2 regions of the Alicyclobacillus sp. TC genome follow, and region 1 is predicted to be linked to the other one. Evidence: predicted binding sites of a transcription regulator. Region 1 holds the regulator's gene; the other holds the start of a gene.
The links. The regulator CtsR, encoded in region 1, represses protease genes until heat stress. The targets are predictions, from matches to a motif close to ATGGTCAATAAAGGTCAAACA.
Positions count from the first base shown of each region.

Region 1 (9,199 bases):
GAAAAGAACCGCGGGAGCGGAGTGAAAGAGAACCTGAAACCGTGTGCTTACAAGCAGTCGGAGTCCGAAAGGATGACGGCGTGCCTTTTGTAGAATGAACCGGCGAGTGATGGTGATGAGCGAGGTTAAGGCAGGGAAGCCGGAGCCGAAGCGAAAGCGAGTCTGAAGAGGGCGAGAAGTTGATTGCCATCGACCCGAAACCGGGTGAGCTACCCCTGGTCAGGGTGAAGTGCGGGTAACACCGCATGGAGGCCCGAACCCACCGGCGTTGAAAAGCCGGGGGATGAACTGGGGGTAGGGGAGAAATTCCAATCGAACCCGGAGATAGCTGGTTCTCCCCGAAATAGCTTTAGGGCTAGCGTCACGGATGAGGGACGGAGGTAGAGCACCGATGGGGTGCGGGGCCCGACCAGGGTTACCAAGCTCCGTCGAACTCCGAATGCCGTTTCATTGAACCGTGGCAGTCAGACTGCGAGTGCTAAGATCCGTAGTCAAGAGGGAAACAGCCCAGACCAACAGCTAAGGTCCCCAAGGGTGGTTAAGTGGGAAACGATGTGGCGGTGCATAGACAACCAGGATGTTGGCTTAGAAGCAGCCATCATTGAAAGAGTGCGTAATAGCTCACTGGTCGAGTGACGCTGCGCGGAAAATGTAACGGGGCTAAACCACACACCGAAGCTATGGCTGTGGGAAGACCACAGGGTAGGGGAGCGTTCCATAAGCGGAGAAGCCTTCTTGAGAGGGAAGGTGGAGGTTATGGAAGTGAGAATGCCGGTATGAGTAGCGAAAAGAGGGGTGAGAATCCCCTCCGCCGAAAGCCCAAGGTTTCCTGGGGAAGGATCGTCCACCCAGGGTTAGTCGGGACCTAAGGCGAGGCCGAGAGGCGTAGTCGAAGGAGAACGGGTTGAGAATCCCGTACCAGATGGATTTGCATGACTGAAGGGGTGACGCAGGAGGCTAGAGCGAGCGGCCGGATGGAAGAGGCCGTCCAATCCGCAAGGGGGTCGCGCAGGGAAAACCGCGCGGCGAGAACTCTGAGCGGTGATGGGGAGGGAAGAAGAGTACCGAAGCGCTCGAGGTCACACTGCCAAGAAAAGCCTCTAGGGAGAATGCATCTGCCCGTACCGGAAACCGACACAGGTGGGCGCGTGGAGAACACGGAGGCGCGCGGGAGCACTCTCGTTAAGGAACTCGGCAAAATGGCCCCGTAACTTCGGGAGAAGGGGCGCTCTGAAGAAGAGCCGCAGTGAAAAGGCCCAAGCGACTGTTTAGCAAAAACACAGGTCTCTGCGAAGCCGAAAGGCGAAGTATAGGGGCTGACGCCTGCCCGGTGCTGGAAGGTTAAGAGGAGGGGTGAGGGCGAGAGCCCGAAGCTCTGAATTGAAGCCCCAGTAAACGGCGGCCGTAACTATAACGGTCCTAAGGTAGCGAAATTCCTTGTCAGGTAAGTTCTGACCCGCACGAAAGGCGTAACGACTTGGGCGCTGTCTCAACGAGAGACCCGGTGAAATTGTAATACCTGTGAAGATGCAGGTTACCCGCGGCTAGACGGAAAGACCCCGTGGAGCTTGACTGTAGCTTGATATGGGAGACGGGCATGTCATGTACAGGATAGGTGGGAGACACAGAAGCATGGGCGCCAGCCTGTGTGGAGTCGATGTTGGGATACCACCCTTGAGATGCTAGTCTTCTAACCTGGCACCCTGAATCGGGTGTGGGGACAGTGTCAGGCGGACAGTTTGACTGGGCGGTCGCCTCCTAAAAGGTAACGGAGGCGCCCAAAGGTTCCCTCAGCGCGGATGGAAACCGCGCGGGGCGTGTAAAGGCACAAGGGAGCTTGACTGCGAGACGGACAGGTCGAGCAGGGACGAAAGTCGGGCTTAGTGACCCGGTGGCACTGCGTGGAAGGGCCATCGCTCAACGGATAAAAGCTACCCCGGGGATAACAGGCTGATCTCCCCCAAGAGTCCACATCGACGGGGAGGTTTGGCACCTCGATGTCGGCTCATCGCATCCTGGGGCTGAAGTCGGTCCCAAGGGTTGGGCTGTTCGCCCATGAAAGCGGTACGCGAGCTGGGTTCAGAACGTCGTGAGACAGTTCGGTCCCTATCTGCCGTGGGCGGAGGATACGTGAGAGGGTTCGTCCTTAGTACGAGAGGACCGGGATGAACCGACCGCTGGTGGACCAGTTGTTCTGCCAAGGGCACAGCTGGGTAGCCAAGTCGGGGAGGGATAAGCGCTGAAAGCATCTAAGCGCGAAGCCTGCCTCAAGATAACGTATCCCATTCCGTCAAGGAAGGAAGACCCCTTATAGACGATAAGGTAGATCGGTCCGGCGTGGAAGCGTCGTGAGGCGTGGAGCGGACGGATACGAATCGGTCGAGGCCTTCACCAAGGAAAATCCCTCTTGCTGAGACAGTTGGAAAGGAAAGAAGAGTCTGGTGACCATAGCGGAGGGGATACACGCGTACCCATCCCGAACACGACCGTGAAGACCTCCAGCGCCGAGCATACTTGGGGTGAAGACCCCTGGGAACCTAGGTCGTTGCCAGGCAACAGGAGTACAGGTGGCTGTCAAGTGTGGAGTTTCCCTCCTTGGGGACTCTGCCTTACAGCCACTTTTTCTTTGCTTGGATGTAAGAACTAAATGTAAACAATAAAAAACCTCCTATTTTAGGATTGCCGTAATGGGGCATCTCGGTAGGAGGTTTTTTATATCACGATATTTAAATTTAGTCGCTGAGCAGTCCATTTAAAAAGAGATCAGCAAAAATCTGCGAAATTTGTTGAACCGTAAGAGAACCATCAGTTTGATACCAACGATATAGCCAATTGCAGGCTCCCAGTATGGCAAGTGCAGAAATTTTAGGGTGTTTCACAGAAAACTCGCCTTTTTGTTGCCCTTCTTGGAGTATGGACGTAACGAGATCAGTATATTTATCGGTTAATTCAATGATTGTACGGTGTTGAGTTTCTTCTAGCGCAAACGCGTCTCGCAAGAGTACAGTAATGGCTTCTCGGTTGACGGCGGAAATAGTGAGGTGATTTTCAATCATCTTTGCTAATTTTTTTTGAGGAGAAATATTTTCGTGGTTAATTTTTTCTAATGTTCGGTTGAACTCGCTGATGGCCTGATGAGCAATCTGCATCAATAGGTCTTCTTTGCTGTGAATATAGTGATATAAGCTGCCTTTTTGCAATCCTACGGCATCGGCAATATCTTGGACGGATGTAGCTCTGTAACCCTTTTGTTCAAACAACCTGACGGCTGCTTGGGCAATTTCAGTATGTTTGCTGGAGGACATCGACGAATTCAACCTTTCCTTATTCATTGAATACACCTAATCATGGAGTGTTCAATGTTCGAACTTTCTTTTCGACAAAGTTTGCATGTATCGAAAAGTTTACTGCCAATATGATTAACTTGCAATGATCTGCAATTCCTTCCACAGCTAAACATGTATGCGATTCAGTATAGCAAAAAACGGTATGGGGAATTCTAAAAGGTATTGGATTATATCTTTTTTAACCACCCTTGCATATCAAACTCGACGTGATATAATAAAGTCAAGGAAAGTCAAAGTCAAAAAGAGTTCCCATTACACGTTTACCAAACAGCATACGCGTTTCTTATTCAATGGCTTGTTCCCTTCTGATGTTGTTTGATGAACCGTTGCTAAGCAAACATCTTGCAACAGTGGGCAGGGAGGTCTGCATGGCTAGAAATATTACAGATATCATTGAAAGTCACTTAAAATCCATTATGAATCAAAGTTGCAATGGCGTTATTGAATTGCAACGCAGCGAGTTGGCCGATCTCTTTAAATGTGTTCCGTCGCAAATCAATTATGTCATCAGTACCCGATTTACACTTGAGAAAGGGTACATTGTGGAATCCAAGCGAGGTGGAGGAGGATATATTCGAATTCGCCAAATTGAATCTCTTGACGATCCGCTTATGCAGGTTTTACAAGATTGGCCGAGCGAGATAAGTCAAAGAGAAGCAGAAGATATGATTGAGCGCTTGGAAAGGGAACAAGTCATGACGGAGAGAGAGGCAAACTTGCTGCGTATGATGGTGAAAAGGGAAGTTCTGGCTGTCGATCTTCCCATACGCGACAGGCTTCGATCCAGATTGCTGAAATTTGTCTTGCAGGTTTTTTTGATGGAAAACGGCAATGAGGAAGAAAAGCGTCAAACGGATTAATGCTCTCAGTCTCACTCCGTTTAGGAGGGATATTCGTGCTATGTCAAAAATGTCATGAACGACAAGCGAATGTTCATGTCAATCAAATTATCAACGGAAAATTAAGTGCCCTACATCTTTGTGAACAATGCGCAAAAGAGAGTGGCGATTTTTTGACCCAGTTTACAGGGGGACAAAATCCATTTGATTTTCATCAGTTGCTCAGTGGACTGCTGAATATGGAGTCACCGACAGGGGTGAGTTCACCAAGTGTTTCCACACAAGTGCAATGCCAAAACTGCGGTATGACATACGCCCAGTTTAGCAAAGTAGGACGATTTGGTTGTCCGGAATGCTATGACAACTTTGAACAGCGTCTGGAGCCGTTGCTCCGACGTATCCAAAGTAACACCATGCATACAGGAAAAGTTCCCAATAAATCGGGAGAGCGTGTGAAAATGCGCAAGACGCTGGAAACTTTGCGCAGAGAACTACAACAAGCAGTAGCTGCAGAACAGTTTGAACAAGCTGCGCAGTTGCGTGACAAAATTCGCGCTCTCGAATCGCAGATGGGAGAATGAACGCGGTCAATGCTCTTATGAAAGGCTGAAAAGACTGCGAAGCAAGGAGATGAAGCAGCATGTCACTCGGTGATTTTTTGCAAAGAGCAACCAGCCGCTGGATGAAAGAAGGCGGTCCGGAAGACGATATTATTTTAACGAGTCGTATCCGTGTGGCACGCAATTTGCAAGGGATGCCTTTTCCTATACTCCAGACAGACTCTCATGCGCATCAGGTGTTGGAGTCTATTCATACTGCTGTACAGCATCCTAGTATGCAAAAACTGGGTAACTTTGAGTGGATTAACTGCAAGGATCTAAGTGCCATTGATCGCCAAGTATTTGTAGAAAAACACCTCATCAGTCCAGATTTAGCTGAGTCGTACAAGCATGGAGCCGTCGTTCTACGTGAAGATGAAGTCATCTCCATAATGATTAATGAGGAAGATCATCTGCGGATTCAGGTAATTATGCCGGGATTCCGATTGCAAGACGCCTGGCAATTAGCAAGTTCCGTAGACGATGCGCTTGAACAAAATGTAATGTACGCGTTTCATGATCGATTTGGCTATTTAACCGCTTGTCCAACCAATGTAGGAACAGGCATACGGGCTTCGGTCATGATGCACTTGCCAGGTTTGGTTTTATCAGGGAATATTCAGCGATTGTTAAATGCCGTCTCGCATGTCGGGCTCGCGGTCAGAGGAATTTATGGCGAAGGAACCGAGTCCTACGGCAATCTATTTCAAGTTTCCAATCAAATTACATTAGGCGAGACGGAAGAAGAAATCATTGGAAACTTGTCAAGTGTTGTACAACAACTGATTGATCATGAGCGTGCAGCTCGCAAAATGCTGCTTCAGCAAAACCGGGAAGCTCTTGAAGATCGTATTTGTCGGTCTTTTGGAATTCTCGCCTATGCGCGCAGAATGGATTCCAAAGAGACGCTGGAACGTCTGTCGGACGTTCGGTTAGGTATCGATCTCGGTATTTTGAAAGGAGTGTCGGCGGGCATTTTAAAGGAATTGATGGTGATGACCCAGCCAGCCTTTTTACAAAAATATTTTCATGAAGATTTATCTCCCGGAGAACGGGATGTACGTCGCGCGGCGCTTATCCGCGAACGTTTGAGACTTGATGATTCGGAGGTGCGTTAACTATGTATGCACGATTTACTGAACGAGCTCAAAAAGTATTGGCACTTGCTCAAGAAGAGGCAACCCGTCTTCACCATCCTGGTGTAGGGACGGAACATATTTTGCTAGGATTGGTGCGCGAAGGTGAAGGTATAGCAGCCAAAGCTTTAGCTGCGCTTGGAGTCAGTACGGAGAAAGTGCAGACAGAAGTTGAAAAAATGATTGGCCAAGGTCAAGGGGCAATTTCTGGACTTACCTATACACCGCGAGCCAAAAAAGTCATTGAACTCTCTATTGATGAAGCTCGCAAATTGAATCATAGCTTTGTTGGGACAGAGCATCTTTTACTCGGACTGATCCGAGAAGGAGAAGGTGTGGCTGCTAGAGTTTTAAACAATATGGGTGTTGGCCTGAACAAGGCTCGCCAACAGGTACTGCAATTGCTCGGTGGGGATGCAGCAGATTTGAGTTCGGAAAAAGAAAATTCTGCTGGAACTCCGACCCTGGACAATTTAGCACGCGATTTGACGCAAATGGCAAGAGATGGGAAACTCGATCCGGTGATTGGCAGGGCTGAAGAAATTGAACGTGTGATTCAAGTTTTGTCGCGTCGAACCAAGAATAATCCAGTCCTCATTGGCGAACCAGGTGTGGGTAAAACTGCTATTGCAGAAGGCTTGGCACAGCGCATAGTGTTGGGGGATATTCCAGAGACACTGCGTAACAAGCGTGTCATGGTACTCGATATGGGGACTGTCGTAGCAGGAACCAAGTATCGCGGTGAGTTTGAAGATCGTTTGAAAAAGATTATGGAAGAGATTCGTCAGGCGGGTAATGTCATCCTTTTCATTGATGAATTGCATACATTGATTGGTGCAGGTGGCGCAGAAGGTGCGATTGACGCTTCCAATATTCTTAAACCGGCGTTAGCTCGCGGTGAATTGCAGTGCATTGGCGCGACAACATTGGATGAGTACCGGAAGCATATTGAAAAAGACGCAGCACTGGAACGCCGCTTTCAGCCCATCACTGTGGATCAGCCTACACCTGAGGAAGCCATTCAAATTTTACACGGACTACGTGACCGATACGAAGCCCATCATCGTGTGAAAATTACAGATGAGGCGTTAGAAGCAGCTGTACGACTGTCAGATCGATATATTACAGATAGATTCCTTCCAGATAAGGCGATTGACTTGATTGATGAAGCAGGTTCGCGTGTGCGCTTGCGTACGCATACGGCCCCACCGAATCTTAAGGAATTAGAGAAAAAATTAGAAAAAATACGCGGTGAAAAAGATGCTGCAGTGCAGGCTCAAGAGTTTGAAAAAGCTGCTGCATTGCGCGATCAGGAACAAAAGCTGAAACAAGAATTGGAGTCTCTGAAGAATGAATGGCAGAAAAACCAAGATCATCATGATGTCAAAGTGACGGCTGACGATATTGCGCACATTGTTGCTTCGTGGACGGGAATCCCGGTGAAACAGTTGGCACAAGAAGAATCGGATCGGCTGATGAATATGGAGAATGTTTTGCATAACCGTGTTGTTGGTCAAGAAGAAGCGGTGACAGCGGTTGCTCGTGCAATTCGTCGTGCGCGGGCTGGATTAAAAGATCCGAAGCGGCCGATTGGTTCATTTATCTTTCTTGGGCCGACCGGGGTTGGTAAGACAGAACTTGCACGGGCGCTTGCCGAGTCCATGTTTGGCGATGAGGACGCCATGATTCGAATTGACATGTCGGAATTCATGGAACGTCACTCGACGGCGCGTCTTGTCGGTGCACCTCCAGGTTATGTCGGATTTGACGAGGGTGGTCAACTGACGGAAAAAGTTCGGCGTAAACCTTATTCTGTGGTTTTACTTGACGAAATTGAAAAAGCACATCCTGAAGTTTTCAATATTTTGCTCCAAGTACTGGATGATGGTCGCTTGACTGACGGTAAAGGAAGGACAGTAGATTTTCGGAACACGGTGATCATCATGACTTCAAACGTTGGAGCCGAGTCAGTACGCAAAGGTGGCACACTTGGATTCAAGCCAGATCGAAGCAGTGAATATGAAGGTATGAAAAATAAAGTAATGGATGATTTGAAAAGGTCGTTCCGTCCAGAGTTTCTTAACCGGATCGACGAAATCATTGTCTTTCATCCACTTGATGAGAACCAGATTGGCCATATTGTGGATCTGATGGTTATTGACCTGCAGAAACGTCTACGCGAGCAAGATATAGAATTTACGCTAACAGACGAAGCTAAGGCGTTCCTGGCAAAAGAGGGATTTGATCCACAATACGGAGCTCGACCGTTAAAACGCGCTATCCAACGCCATATTGAAGATAAATTGTCTGAGGCGCTTTTGTCAGGCATGCTCAAGAAGGGACAACGCGTAAAAATTGGTGTGGGCCCGGATGGTTTGCAATTACAGCCAGCTGACGAAACCAGTTTAGTATAAGTTGAGTTCCATATGAAAAGTCCGGCAGGAAAACCTGTCGGATTATTTTGTGCGCCCGGCATGGGCGTTGTCTCTACGGTGAGAGTCCGGAATGGTGAAGGTAGCAGTAGCCATTAGCTTAAGCCAAGGGTGTCCACCGTGAGGTGGAATCTGAAGGAAGGCGGCGGCAAACCTCCGACCCGAGGTTCACGAACTCCAATCGAGGCTAGCGACAGTTGGGTGAGTCTGCAAAACAAGACAAAGCCCTTGCTACCGAAGGCTGTCGAGAGTAAATGGAGCGGGTAGATGGAGGGAAAGACAACGTTCTTACCCGGGGAGGTCTGTCCGGCACGCCAGCGATGCTGGTAAGCGTTTCTGAAAGGAAACGTTGAACGGACAGAAGTCAGCAGAGGTCATACTACCTGCAAGGGGACGCCCAAGCAGGGAAGGACTGAACATGATTGTGAGGGTTGTTCATGGCAAGTTCGAGAGAGAAGCAAAGACAGCCGAATATCCCACGAGGGAGCTATCCTCAGGAGGAAGTGGTGAATCCACGGGGGACTGAGGAAGCGCCGAGTTTCTCTCCGGCACGACCCAATGAACCAGTCCGCGAGGAAAGTTGTATTGACCTGATGGAACAGGTAGTAGAGCGGGAAAACCTACTCTCAGCGCTACGCCGTGTGGAGAAGAATAAGGGAGCTGCCGGTGTCGATGGAATGGAGATAAAATCCCTTCGTCCATTCCTGATGGAAAACTGGGGGCGTATCCGAAGCGAACTCCTTCATGGAACCTACCAACCATTGCCCGTACGTCGAGTCGAAATCCCGAAGCCAGACGGTGGCGGCAAAAGGATGTTGGGAATACCAGCGGTGCTAGATCGCCTGA
Region 1 covers NZ_CP044434.1:270,621-279,819, forward strand. The annotation lists rRNA gene FY534_RS01340 (23S ribosomal RNA) at 1-2,395, shown strand, start outside; rRNA gene rrf (5S ribosomal RNA) at 2,438-2,554, shown strand; gene FY534_RS01350 (TetR/AcrR family transcriptional regulator) at 2,733-3,305, opposite strand; gene FY534_RS01355 (CtsR family transcriptional regulator) at 3,716-4,207, shown strand; gene FY534_RS01360 (UvrB/UvrC motif-containing protein) at 4,243-4,767, shown strand; gene FY534_RS01365 (protein arginine kinase) at 4,827-5,903, shown strand; gene FY534_RS01370 (ATP-dependent Clp protease ATP-binding subunit) at 5,906-8,335, shown strand; gene ltrA (group II intron reverse transcriptase/maturase) at 8,791-9,199, shown strand, end outside.

Region 2 (9,199 bases), 1.2 Mb from region 1:
GCGTCTTTGAGCAAATCTTCTATGGAAAGATGAGCTTCGGCACGTTGTATTTCAAAAAGACTGGGACGAGTTTTGGGATTTTTGGGCGCAAAGAGCGTACAGCAATCATCATAAGGAAGAATCGAGGTTTCATACGTTCCAATCTTTCGCGCCTCATCAATGATTTGTACTTTATCCATCATGATCAACGGTCTAAATATAGGCATGTGCAACACTTCATCTTGCGCGTAAAGTGCTTCGAGAGTCTGTGAAGCTACTTGCCCAAGTGAATCGCCACTCACCAACGCTAAACATTGTTCCTCACGACAGACGGCTTCGGCCAACCGCAACATCATGCGTCGTAAAAGTATTGTATGTAACATGGACGGACATTCACGGCGAATGGCAGCCTGTATTTCCGTTACAGACAGAGTATAGAGCGTAGTCTCTGCGCCAAAAGCAGCCAATTTACCAGCAAGCGTCCATACTTTCTGCAAGGCACGCTCACTTGTAAACGGTTGACTATGAAAGTGGATGGGCAATATCTCAAGTCCACGTTTTAAAGCATACCAGCCAGCCAGCGGACTATCGATACCGCCGGATAAAAGCAATCCTGCTCGTCCGCTCATCCCTGTTGGCAATCCACCCAGTCCTGGAATTGAATGGTGATATAAAAAGGCTTCGTTTTCCCGCAATTCTACATGAAACTCTATATCTGGATGATGCACATCCACTTGAAGTCGAGAGTTGGCTCTGAGCATTTCGCCGCCAATCTGGCGGGCTAACTCTTGACTTTGCACTGGGAATTGTTTATTAGCTCTTTTAACTTCGACTTTAAAAGTCGTAAAACGATCCCCAGACAATTCCTCAATCGCATACTCCCGACTTGCTTGCAAAATGGTTTGATATTGCAATGGTACAGAGATGGCTCTAGCCATCCCCACAATACCAAACACTTTATGAAGTTCCCTTTCGATCTTCGGCAAATCTTGTCTGGAACAACGCACCACCATTCTTCCAGAAAGCCGACTCACTCGCACATTGGCGAATTCAAATAATTGAGTTTGAATTCTTTGCTGTAAAAGTCGCTCAAATTGACTGCGATTATTGCCTTTGTTGGCAATCTCTCCATAACGGATTAGCAACACAACCTCATTCATCGGGGTCCTCCTGCCATTTTTTTTACCCAAGAAGTATGTTCCATGACAATACGAACGAGATCATCCACAGAAAACTCATCTTCTGGCGAGAAGGAAAAACGAATAGCCCCGGCCATTTCAGCTTTGGTCCACCCCATAGCACGTAATACCTGACTGCCTTTTTGAGTGTCTCGCGAAGAACAAGCACTGCTCGTAGAAACAAACAATCCATCCCGTTCAAAGGCATGCACAAGAGCTTCAGCAGGCAGCCCAGGCATTGACGCCATTAAAATATAGGGCGACTTATGTTTTGGCAGAGCTATTTTCCATCCTGCAACTGCTAATGATTCTGCAAGTTGCTGATGCATCTGCCAAGCACGTTTCATACAGTCTTCCCGTGCCAGGCGTTTAGCACGTTTAGCTGCGGCACCAAGCGAAACAATCCCCGGCACATTTTCTGTACCCGAACGCAACCCCTGCTGTTGACCTCCACCCAACACCATAGGGCGAAGCAAACGCTTCCTCGTTACCCACAATCCACCAATTCCTTTAAAAGCTCCTATTTTATGTCCCGATATGGTGAGCAGATGGGCTTGAAACGATTGAAAATGATTATCTGGCAACTTGCCAAAGGATTGGCTTGCGTCCACATGTAAAGTAATTTTCTCCCTCGACCGAATGGCTTCTGCCATCTCAGCCACTGGCAACATTGCTCCTGTTTCGTTATTGACATGCATAAGAGTAACCAGCCTCGTCTGCGGTGTCAGTGCCGCAAGCAACGAATCGATCTCCACATCTCCGTCGGCATTCGGGGGCACAAATGTAATCTGCCATCCAGCCGCTTCTAATTGGCGCAGCGGCTGGATCACAGAGGGATGTTCTATAGCCGTACTGACAATGTGCCCTCCCTTTTCCTGCCATGATTGAACCGTACCAAAAATAGCAAGATTATTGGATTCTGTCCCATTCCCAGTAAAAATCCAATCCCCGGCTGACCAACCCAGCAACTGGCTAACTTCTTTTTTCGATCCGTTAAGTAACTCTTCAGCCTCTAAGCCATATCGATGCAAACTCGAAGGGTTCCCAAATTTATCTAAAGATGTAATGACCGCATCTAATACATCTTTGGCAACTGGCGTAGTGGCCGCTTTGTCCAAATAGAATGTCGACAAAGATGATAACCTCCGTCAAGGTCCTTAGTTTCGCTTCTAAAATTAAGAAGCCAAGCGCAGAAAGGACATGCATTGAAGCATGCCCTTCTATTGTACCATTCCCTGCGATTCTATCCTTGACGCGCAACCTTTCGACCCAGCCATCAAGATAAGACTGGCAACACCTCTGCACCCCTTAAAAAACCATCCCCCCGCCGTACACGCTCGACCTCGGCGCGGGAAGCCCCTCCCATAAACAGAGCCGTTTCAACCATCCTGCAGGCGTATGCCCACTCGTTATCATACCAGGCTAATACCTTGACCATATTACCCGCCAAAATTTTTGTCATTCCTGCATCAACTATAGATGATCGGCTGTCTCCATTAAAATCAATGGAAACCAGCGGATCTTCTGTATAGCCAAGAATACCTCGCAGCGAACCGAGTGACGATTCCTCAAGCACACGATGCACATCATTCTCTGTCACTGCCGAATCGAGCGTAGCAACGAGATCAACCAAAGAAACATTGGGAACTGGTACGCGCACGGAAATTCCATCCATTCGCCCCTGCAGTTCTGGCAGAATCAAACCTATAGCTTTGGCAGCACCTGTTGTTGTTGGAATTAAGGATTCATAACTTGCGCGAGCACGACGCAAATCTTTATGCGGATTATCTAAATTGTTTTGATCGTTCGTTACAGCGTGAATGGTTGTTAAGAGACCGTGGCGAATGCCAAACGCATCATGCAGAACTTTGGCAAGTGGTCCTAAAGCATTGGTTGTGCAAGAAGCACCCGATACAACGCGATGACGGTCAGGGTGATACATATGCTCATTGACTCCAAGAACCAGTGTCATGTCCGCTCCTGGCGTTCCTTTAGCAGGAGCTGTAATCAATACGCGGCGCGCTCCTTGTTCAATATGTTGTACCGCGCCTGCGTAGTGGCGAAAAGCGCCTGTAGCCTCAATGACTATATCTATCCCTAAATCTCCCCAAGGAAGGTCTTGAATCGATCTCGTTGAAAAAATCTGTGTTTTTTTGCCGGCTACTGTCCATCCATCTTCTTGAACTTGAAGCGGTTGCTTCCATGTTCCGTGTACAGAATCGTATTTTAGCAAATGGGCCAAATCTTCCGAATCAGCCGTGCCGTTGACAGCCACCACATGAAATGCTTCGGTTTCCATTGCGCGACGATACACCATTCGCCCAATTCTGCCGAAACCATTGATAGCAACCCGCAAAGTCATGGTTGAAACGCTCCTTTACGCATCAAATTGAGCCCTCAACCTTATTATATATCATATCTCGCTCCTTTTGTGACATATTAAATAGATGATCCATAAAAATTGTGACACGTTTATGTGTATTTTTTTATGGGTTCAATCGTCATGACACTGAATCGTTCGCCCATATCTCCTGGCCAAAGTAATCGCTTAGCTTCATTTCGCATCTGATAAGCACTGAATTCCGACAAATTTTTTTGCTGCATTTCAATAATTTCTAATAATCCGCCCTCTAGAAGAAATTCTGCCTGTGTCTGCATGCGACTGGCAAAACCCAATCTGCGTACCAAATGATTGACATAATCCCAATGAACATCTGCTGTCCAATCTCCCTGGAAAGATGAATCCTTGCTTATATCTACTAATTGATGCTGACGATAGCCGCGCAACGTACCTTCAGGATAAGCACCAGAAGCCCAATCCCTAGAAGTGATACCGTAGTCAAAAAGAAGACAGCGTCCTTGATGCGCCAAGTGACACATTTGCGCAAGCAATGTACACAATTCCGGGCAAAATTCCCCGTAAGCGCCTACCGGGATAGGGAGCCAACGTTCACAAAGTATAGCGAGCCAACCAGGCGCTTTTCGCCAGTCAATATCGACGGCTGGTTGTTCATTGGACAAATTCACATAAGCCCTGTACCATCCATCTGAACTTTTCTTGACTCTCTCAACTGGTAAAGCATCTAGTACTTCATTAGCCAATACCAATGTTGATCGATTTTTTAATACTTCAAAGGGAGTAGAAAATGAAATATAGACATTTCCCCTGCCTTGCAGAGGACGAAGGCGTTCTTCCTGGTGTTGGCGTAAACGTGGCGAAGGTTCAACGCATTGATAGTAAAGAGGAATGTGCTGCAGGCGCTCTGCCCAGTTGGATATGAGGTAATAAGCTAAATATCCCTCGCCGGGACCAAATTCAACGATTTGAAAATCTTTTAACTTTTCTTCAGTTACCCATTGTTCGCAAAAACGGAAAATCACTTCGGCAAACAACACGGAGTGGCTGGCGGTAAAAAAATCCGCCGCCACTCCACCAATTTTGGCATAATGACGATAATATCCGTGAGACCAGCCCAAAAGTTGATGACGCATCCAGGCCGCATAGGACACTTGACTCATTTACGCACAACCACTTCGTCAATCAATCCGTATGCTTTAGCTTCTTCAGCACTTAAAAAATTGTCCCTATCTGTATCTTTCTCAATAACAGACAGAGGTTGACCAGTCCGTTCGGCCAAAATTTGATTGAGACGCTGTCTTGTTTTAAGAATATGTTCTGCGTGAATTTTGATATCCGAAGCTTGACCACGGGCTCCGCCGAGCGGTTGGTGAATCATCACCTCAGAATTGGGCAGGGCGTATCGTTTGCCTTTTGCACCTGCTGCCAAAAGAACTGCCCCCATACTGGCCGCCATCCCCACACACATAGTGGAGACGTCCGGTTTAATATGCTGCATGGTATCAAATATAGCTAGTCCAGCCGTCACAGAACCACCTGGACTGTTAATGTACATATGAATGTCTTTTTCCGGATCGTCCGCCGCTAAAAAGAGCAGTTGAGCGACAATGGAATTAGCAACATCCGCATCAATGGGGCTCCCGAGCAATATAATACGGTCTTTTAGCAGCCGAGAATAGATATCGTAACTTCGCTCACCCCGACTGGTCTGTTCAATGACGTATGGAATTAGGCTCATGACTCGAACCTCCTTAGGTCCTCACTGAATTTTAGCTTCGACTTTTTTCTTGCTCGGCATTCAGTATGACAGGAAAATTGTTTTTCGTCAAGGTCAGTCAAAGTCAAAAAATCTTTAAACGATGACATGCCTATTAGCTATCCAAATCAATCCAATTTTTCAAAACGCTTTATTGATAGATCGTCCACAAAAAGAGCACATTACAAAAGGACAAAATTCAATTGTGTGGAGGGACGACTATGCAGCAGAATCTATCCATACCCAGCCGTTACTCGCGTATGGTGGCTGGAATCATTACTCTGGCCACAGCATCTGGTGGACGCAAAAGAGGAATGATGAGTACTGTAGCAGCTTCGATTGGGGCAATGAAGGTTGCGGAAGGCGTGCTGGGCTGGTGCCCTTTGATGCACGTTGCCGATCGCTTGTTTCAAGAGCCGTCTCAGTCAGCCAATGCTCAAGCTACAACCTCCAGCCAAGCACAAAATACCGATAAAGGCAACCAACAACATCAAGAAACAAAACAAAATCGCGATCGCACTCAATATCAAAATGCTTCTCATTCTCGGGAAGACCATCAACATCAAGGAACATATAGTGAAACTTGGCTTTCCTAAACTGAATGAGGATTTTGAGGAACATTGACCTGAAAAATCTCCTCCAACCTGATGACTAAAAGTTGGAGGTTTTTTCACGTTCCACAATAGATTATGATTGCCAACTGATATCAAACAAAAGAGCGGGTTAGTTCGAGAGTCATTCGGTTAGACTCTTCGAATACCCGCTCAGTTTTCCAGGAAGGAAATCGTGGTACTGCCATTGCAAAGACAGCCTTAAAAGGTTGCGCCTTCTTCGCGAAATCGGACACCGTATTTACCACGCTTCGTTTGATAAACTTGAACTTCGCCGGGCTGCTTTGTACCACGAATGCGCTCATCGGCTTCTACCCACATCACTGCGCAATACGCTTCAAACTTTGAATCGTAAAGCCCAGCAAAATAGACCCAGTCCCTCACGGCCTCTCCCTCCTGCAGGTAGTATGACCGCCTTAGCGCTACTTTTCTCTGGCGATTCATGGATATGGTGGATATTCCAAACGGAATTCAGAAGAATCTGATTTCCAATTTTTCTTCTCTCTTCTTTATTCCGCGACTTTTTGTTAGAATAAAGACCACCCAATCTACATGCATACGTCGTTTGCCCAGCAATGGGATGAGTCTGAATCATACAATAAAAAAATGTCACAGCGACTTCTGTTGTAAGGAGTGATTGATATGATTCCTCAAGACGAGTTGCTCCAGCTAAAATCAAAATTGTTGCCAAACGGCGCTGAACCCGTGGTGGATATACTCAGTCAATACTTTCAACAGATAGAACCCACACAAATTATTTTACAAAATGTTCCACTCTTGATTTTAGGACGGCATGGCATGATTGCTTGGATTCCAGACAACGGAAAGCTACAAAAGTCAAGCAATCCCGATGATATTTTGAAACATCTGCAAACTTTTTTGCCAAGCAAACAGACACTCTACTTATTTGTCAATCTTCCGGAATTGCCTGTTCCTGAAGAAGTGACACAGGTTTTAAAAGAAATTTCCGAACGTCACAGAAAACGTCTAATATTGCAAGAAAAAATTGATGCTGCACTGGATGCTCGTGACAGGCAGGCTTTTTTAAAAGCGGTTCAAGAGTTGCAATGGCTGAATGAACAGGAGAATGTGCCAAGTCACGGTCGTTTACCTGACAAATTTTAATACAGGTCATCAACTCCGTTTGCTGAGTGTTCCTAGAAGCGGGCTTGGGATACGACTTATTTCAGTAAAGAATAGTCATTGTTCAAAACTTTTCTGATTTGCCGAGGTTTCATAAGAAATTTCATGAAATCGCTCAAAGATTTCAAAGTCCTATTTTTTGAGAAACCTCATCTAGCCCGCCATACAAGGAGGCTTTCACTTGGTGCAGGATGACGCTTTGATGTATGAAGAACTTGAATCCACTGAAACTCGATACGTTGGATATATAGGGGAAAAAGACCGTCTTGATTTTGTTATCACTCGCACCGCACATTTTTATGGCAAAAAATTAGTGGCTTGTCTTCAAACGCGGAGAATAGCTATTTTAGACGCAAATGAAGCTGAAGACCCTGAACTATTGGTGGAATTGTTTGATATTGACACCCATGAAGCTTATTCCCTCGCGAATTTTCTTTCCGGACGTCTTTCTGTCTAAAAAAAGATTACCGGACAAGCCATTTTTCTGTTACTCTAAGGATGAGACAAAATTCTATTTGTCGCATCCTTTTTTTCACCAAATTTGAATCACACAATCTCTTTTGGATCTTGTTCTTTAAATGGAAAGTCATTTGCTAGGTCAAAAGCATAAGAGTTCTGAAATCAGGGTAGTATGGGAGGAAGCAAATCCTATGCAAAAAACACGCCGTTTGCGATATCTCATTTTTTCAGCAATGTTTGCAGCCGTGCTGGTTGGTCTTCTGGCACATTCTTATATTGTTCTGAGCGTGCTGGTTGTTTTGGCTATATTGCTCGGCATAGTGGGAGATGTTATTGAAAATAAACCTACCGCGCCTTTTAAGCAATATAACGAATTGCACGATCACCATGTAAAGATAGGCGAATAAATGCGATGAACTCTCCAAAACCTGTAGATATGGTGGAACTTCTCAGTTTAACTGAAGAATTAGCAGATGCGATTTTGGAATCTGATGAAGTGAAAGCATATCAAGAAGCAGAAGCCAAGCTGCAGAACAATCCCAAAGCTCGTAAGTTACTTCAACAGTTTCAAGACTTGACGGAACAAATAGCTGAGTTGCAAGCACGTGGAGTTCCAGCTATTCATATGGCAAATATGCTCAAAACATTGGAATCTGTAAAACAGGAGTTGGATAGCGAACCAGAAGCTGTCTTATTACAAAAATCAGCCGAAAATGTGGAAAATCTTCTGGAGCAAATTGGCAAACAGATGGCTCGTCCACTTACAGAGCCGTATACATTTAAGAAAGATTGACGATTTCAGAAAGCAATTGGTATTCTACAGCAGTTAATTGCCTTAAGGCAGAAAGTAGGATGATAATGGCTGACGAACATCAACATGACCATGAACACGAATTGGATGAAGAAATCATTGTCCTTGAAGACGAGGATGGCGTAGAGCACAATTTTATTCTGGGTGAAGTGCTAACCGTAGACGGTAGAGACTACGCGGTATTGCTCCCTGTTGACGAAGATTTGGAAGAAGGCGTTATCTTCCGTATAGATGGCGAAGATGGCGACCAAATGGTCTTGGCAGATATTGAATCCGATGAAGAATGGCAAAAAGTTGTAGATGCCTACAATGAAGATTTGCTTGACGAAAGCGAAGACGACGCAGAATAACATAAGACTTGCATATTTTGACAAAGGGGCTTTTCAGCCCCTTTGTTTTTTAATTCAATTCACTACGTTCTTTCAGCGTCTTTTGTTTATCAGGGTGATGGAAAAGAAGAACCGCCAATACCGAAGTGAGGGCAAGAATAAAAAGTAACCAGAAAGCATCGGTAAAGTGTCCGGTCGCATGTACGACAACACCTGTAATCCAAGGCGCTACAAAACCAGATATAGCAAAAAAGGTATCCATGACACCCAAAGCCGTACCTGTGCGTTCAGCAGCTACGTCAACATTAATGGCATAAAAAGTGGAATTAGAACTCATACCAAACCCAACCGCCAAAGAGATAAACAAGATGGCTACCCACAGTGTATGTGTGTAAATAATCGGCAAAATACAAATAGCGGCTAGCAACTGAGAAATCCAAATTGGATGGCTGCGAGCCTTGCGCAAACTACCTGTTTTTTTCAGTACTCGGTCGGACAGATAACCTAATCCATAGAGGAGTATTGCAGCCAATGACCATGGCAAAATAGCAAATAGCCCAATACTCCCCAGCTT
Region 2 covers NZ_CP044434.1:1,894,510-1,903,708, forward strand. The annotation lists gene thiI (tRNA uracil 4-sulfurtransferase ThiI) at 1-1,139, opposite strand, end outside; gene FY534_RS09395 (cysteine desulfurase family protein) at 1,136-2,290, opposite strand; gene gap (type I glyceraldehyde-3-phosphate dehydrogenase) at 2,434-3,519, opposite strand; gene FY534_RS09405 (SAM-dependent methyltransferase) at 3,630-4,676, opposite strand; gene clpP (ATP-dependent Clp endopeptidase proteolytic subunit ClpP) at 4,673-5,254, opposite strand; gene FY534_RS09415 (YgaP family membrane protein) at 5,494-5,868, shown strand; gene FY534_RS09420 (hypothetical protein) at 6,085-6,267, opposite strand; gene FY534_RS09425 (IDEAL domain-containing protein) at 6,526-7,008, shown strand; gene FY534_RS09430 (SAV0927 family protein) at 7,211-7,483, shown strand; gene FY534_RS09435 (hypothetical protein) at 7,677-7,892, shown strand; gene FY534_RS09440 (YlbF/YmcA family competence regulator) at 7,898-8,278, shown strand; gene FY534_RS09445 (DUF1292 domain-containing protein) at 8,344-8,646, shown strand; gene FY534_RS09450 (MFS transporter) at 8,696-9,199, opposite strand, start outside.
Region 2: clpP (ATP-dependent Clp endopeptidase proteolytic subunit ClpP) is a predicted target of CtsR. The motif match lies at 5,344-5,364, and genes of this name have one in related genera.